Regions from separate parts of the Xenorhabdus cabanillasii genome, predicted to be linked through region 2. Evidence: predicted binding sites of a transcription regulator. Region 2 holds the regulator's gene; the other holds the start of a gene.
The links. Region 2 encodes Fur, which represses iron uptake genes when iron is present. Its sites were predicted from a motif close to ATAATAATGAGAACNACTATCAA; they were not measured.
Positions count from the first base shown of each region.

Region 1: the regulator Fur is predicted to act here: its motif matches at 932-954, upstream of BDD26_RS14075 (TonB-dependent hemoglobin/transferrin/lactoferrin family receptor).

Region 1 covers NZ_QTUB01000001.1:3,004,603-3,006,811, reverse strand. The annotation lists gene BDD26_RS14080 (3-deoxy-7-phosphoheptulonate synthase) at 1-801, shown strand, start outside; gene BDD26_RS14075 (TonB-dependent hemoglobin/transferrin/lactoferrin family receptor) at 1,203-2,209, shown strand, end outside.
Region 2 covers NZ_QTUB01000001.1:4,250,941-4,253,149, reverse strand. The annotation lists gene BDD26_RS18965 (beta-N-acetylhexosaminidase) at 1-940, shown strand, start outside; gene fur (ferric iron uptake transcriptional regulator) at 1,063-1,512, opposite strand; gene fldA (flavodoxin FldA) at 1,720-2,209, opposite strand, start outside.

The sequences.
Region 1 (2,209 bases), 1.2 Mb from region 2:
CAGCACAGTCTGGAAATCGTAATGCGAACCTACTTCGAAAAACCTCGTACTGTTGTTGGCTGGAAGGGGTTAATTTCAGACCCTATGTTGGATGGCTCCTGTCAGGTCAATAAAGGGATTTCACTCGCCCGTAAGTTATTAATTGATATTAATGAGTTGGGAATGCCCACTGCCACAGAATTTTTGGATATGGTCATCGGGCAATATATTGCAGATTTAATTAGCTGGGGAGCAATCGGTGCAAGAACAACAGAAAGCCAAATCCACCGGGAAATGGCCTCTGCACTGTCATGTCCGGTCGGATTTAAAAATGGTACTGACGGTAATATTCATATTGCTATTGATGCAATACGGGCATCACGTGCCGGACATATGTTCTTGTCACCCGATAAAAATGGACAGATGACCATCTATCAGACCAGCGGAAATCCTTATGGGCATATCATTATGCGTGGTGGAAAAAAACCGAATTACAGTGCTGAAGATATTACAGCAGTTTGTCAGAAATTACGCGAATTCAACCTGCCAGAACACTTGATCGTAGATTGCAGTCATGGAAACTGTCAGAAAGTTCACCGCCGACAACTGGATATAGCCAGAAATATCAGCCAACAGATCCAGTCTGGTTCAACGGCTATTGCGGGTGTCATGGCAGAAAGTTTTTTAGTCGAAGGTTCTCAAAAAATCATGCAGGGAGAACCTCTGACCTACGGACAATCTATTACTGACCCATGCCTTAGCTGGCAAGATACCGAACAATTCCTTAATATTCTGGCTGAAGCAGTTGAAAGTCGGTTCTGAATATCGTTTTTATTGGCTTCTGTTCACGTGGAAATAGGAGCCAGTTCCCTTTCGAAAAATCATACAAAACCAATCTATTGAGTCAGTTATACCTACATAAAAAAATAACTTGAAGTTAATCAACACAGAAACGATAATTATTCTCAATACTAGAATAATTATTGTTCATATTGGGTTATGAAAAAATTAACTGATTGCCTGTGCTACTACATCAATCCTTTGCAACAACAGATCCTTCTTGCGTTACATCGTGATTCGACACAACCCGATAACTTTACTCTGACTTAATAACAATTCAGAGAATTCACCGTGATGCATCTCAATGGTTTTAAAACGATATATGTATGTTTCAAAACCATTCGTGTGCTTTAAAACACAGCAAAATTATGGAGATAACCTATATGACCCGAATTCAACCACCAAACCTGAAATTGTCTGCACTAAGTATTGTCATTCTGACAGGGTTGTCTTCTGCTCACGCAGCAACCATCCAAGCTGAAAAAACAGTTCCAGCAGAGAATAACAAACATCATAAAGATACGCTGACGGTTTATGCCACAGGGAATCAGCGCGACAGTTTTGAAGCACCTATGATGGTAACAGTTGTTGAAGGTAACTCAGCCAACAGTAAAGTTGCAGGCAATGCAAATGACTTACTGCGCAAGATCCCCGGGATTAATACTGTGGATTACGGGCGTGCTAACGGGCAAGAAATCAGTCTGCGTGGTTACTCTCAAAAAGGCGTTTTAATGCTGGTTGATGGCGTTCGTCAGGGTACTGATACCAAGCACATTAATGGCATTTTCCTTGATCCCTCACTGATTAAACAAGTTGAAGTTGTCCGTGGCCCATCCGCCCTGCTCTATGGCAGTGGTGCATTAGGTGGGGTCATTGCCTATCAGACGGTTGATGCAGCAGATCTCTTACAGGCGGGACAAAATACGGGCTTTCGTGTTTTTAGTCGTGCCGGAACCGGGGATCACAGTTGGGGATTCGGCGGAGCCGCATTTGGTAAAACCGATAATCTTGATGGTTTATTCAGTTTCAGCACCCGTGGTGTTGGCAATATTCGTTACGGTGGCGGGGTAAAAGGCCAGAATGATGAAACTATCGGCAATATGCTGGCAAAAGGGACATGGACAATTGATGACAACCAGTCACTTGGCGGCGAGCTGCGTTATTACCGCAATAAAGCTGATGAGCCGAAAAATCCACAAGATATCACTGACCATAGCAGAAACTTGCGGGCAGATCGCACAACGACACAACGTGATGTACAACTGACTTATAAACTCAACCCTTCAGAGTATAGCTGGCTGAACCTAAGGAATGACGTTTATTATTCTGATGTAACCATCAATACCAAAACTAAAATAGATGGCTTTGAAGGCCGTAAACAGGAAACTTA
Region 2 (2,209 bases):
GGTTTGTCAAAAAATGATTGCGAAGGGCATTATCAAAGATGTTGATGAGCTGGCCAGTTACTTTGCGATTGAAGTTAGTAAGATTGTCAATGCTCATGGTATTGAGACGATGCAGTCATGGCAGGATGGTCTGAAACATGCGAAATCGGCGAAAGACTTTGCTACTCAGTACGTTACGGTAAACTTTTGGGATACTCTCTATTGGGGAGGTTATGATTCCGTTAATGACTGGGCAAACAAGGGCTATCGTGTTGTTGTTTCCAGCCCTGATTATGTTTACCTAGATATGCCGTACGAAGTCAATCCCAAAGAGCGGGGCTATTATTGGGCATCTCGTTTTAATGATGAAGCCAAAATCTTCAGTTTTGCACCAGATAATATGCCACAAAATGCCGAAACTTCGGTGGATATCAATGGCAACTATTTCAATACCACCAGTAATAAACGTTGGCCGGGGGCGTATGGGGTGTCAGGTCTATTATGGAGTGAAACAGTGCGGACTGATCAGCAAATGGAATATATGATTTATCCGCGTTTACTGCCGCTGGCGGAACGTGCGTGGCATCAGGCTGAATGGGAACAGAATTACCAGCAGGGCAGAGAGTATAAAGGCGGAGTCACACGGTATGTTGAAACCGATAAACTCAATAATGATTGGCGCCGTTTTGCCAATTTAATGGGGCAACGTGAGATGGCAAAACTGGATAAGGCGCATGTTGCATATCGATTACCAATACCAGGGGCAAGGATTGTGTCAGGGACATTGGAAGCGAACATTGCTTTGCCCGGGCTGGCAATTCAGTATTCGTTGAATGATGGTAAAACCTGGGAAATTTATGATGACAGACAAAGACCGCACGTCGAAGGTAAAGTGAAAGTCCGTTCTGTTAGTACTGATGGTAAACGTTTCAGCCGAATTGAAGATGTATATCAAAAATAATCGTTTGTAAAAAAGCAACCTGCCGATTAGCTTAGGCTAATCGGCAGCAGCTTCTTTCGACAAGAGCAGATATTGGAAGTGAGTAGTAAATCGTATGTATTACTTCTTATCGTGCCTTCTTATCATGCTTTCTCATCATGTAACGTACTATCTTTACGGCAATCACCTGTAGTACAGTGACCATACAAATAGAGACTATGATTTGACAACTTGATTCCATGACGTGCAGCAATATCCTTCTGACGTTCTTCAATGGACTCATCGCTGAACTCAATCACTTTGCCGCAGTCGAGACAAATCAGATGGTCGTGGTGATGTTGCTGAGTGAGTTCAAAAACCGATTTACCGCCTTCAAAATTGTGGCGAGTAACAATGCCGGCATCATCGAACTGGTTCAACACGCGATAGACAGTGGCGAGGCCAATCTCTTCACCGATATCAATCAGTTTTTTGTAGAGATCTTCCGCACTGACATGATGGCATTCTGGATCCTGTAGCACTTCCAGAATTTTCAGGCGAGGAAGTGTTACTTTAAGTCCAGCATTTTTCAATGCTTTATTGTTGTCGGTCATGCGGATTTAGTCCTGTAACTTGAGTTTAGTGAACTTGTGATACTTGGGGTATCGTGAGAGAATCATGATTTAGTTTCATGCTGTAGATTATAGGCACGGATATTGAAAATGAAAACCATGCCCGCTTCGCTATCATGACACATAATTCAAGAATTATCCCGCGCAAAAGGTAATTGTTTCCTTATACACACACGAGGGCATCTTTTATTATGCGCCGAGGATTTCTGACAGGCTCATTTCAGCCTTAATCTGCTGTACCCAAGCATCAACACGCTCTTCGGTCAATTCTGGTTGGCGATCTTCATCAATAGCAAGACCAATGAAGTGATTATCATCAGCCATACCTTTGGATACTTCAAAGTGATACCCTTCAGTTGGCCAGTGACCAACAATAATTGCACCACGAGGTTCGATAATATCGCGGATGGTGCCCATAGCATCACAGAAATATTCTGCATAATCTTCCTGATCACCACAACCAAACAGGGCAATTAACTTCCCTTCAAAATTGATCTCTTCCAGAGTCGGGAAGAAATCATCCCAGTCACATTGAGCTTCACCGTAGTACCAGGTTGGAATGCCTAGCAGCAGGATATCGAAGGCTTCAAGATCTTCCTTGCTGCTTTTGGCAATATCGTGAACTTCCGCAACATCAGCACCGCCCAGTTTTTCTTGGATCATTTTGGCAATGTTCTCT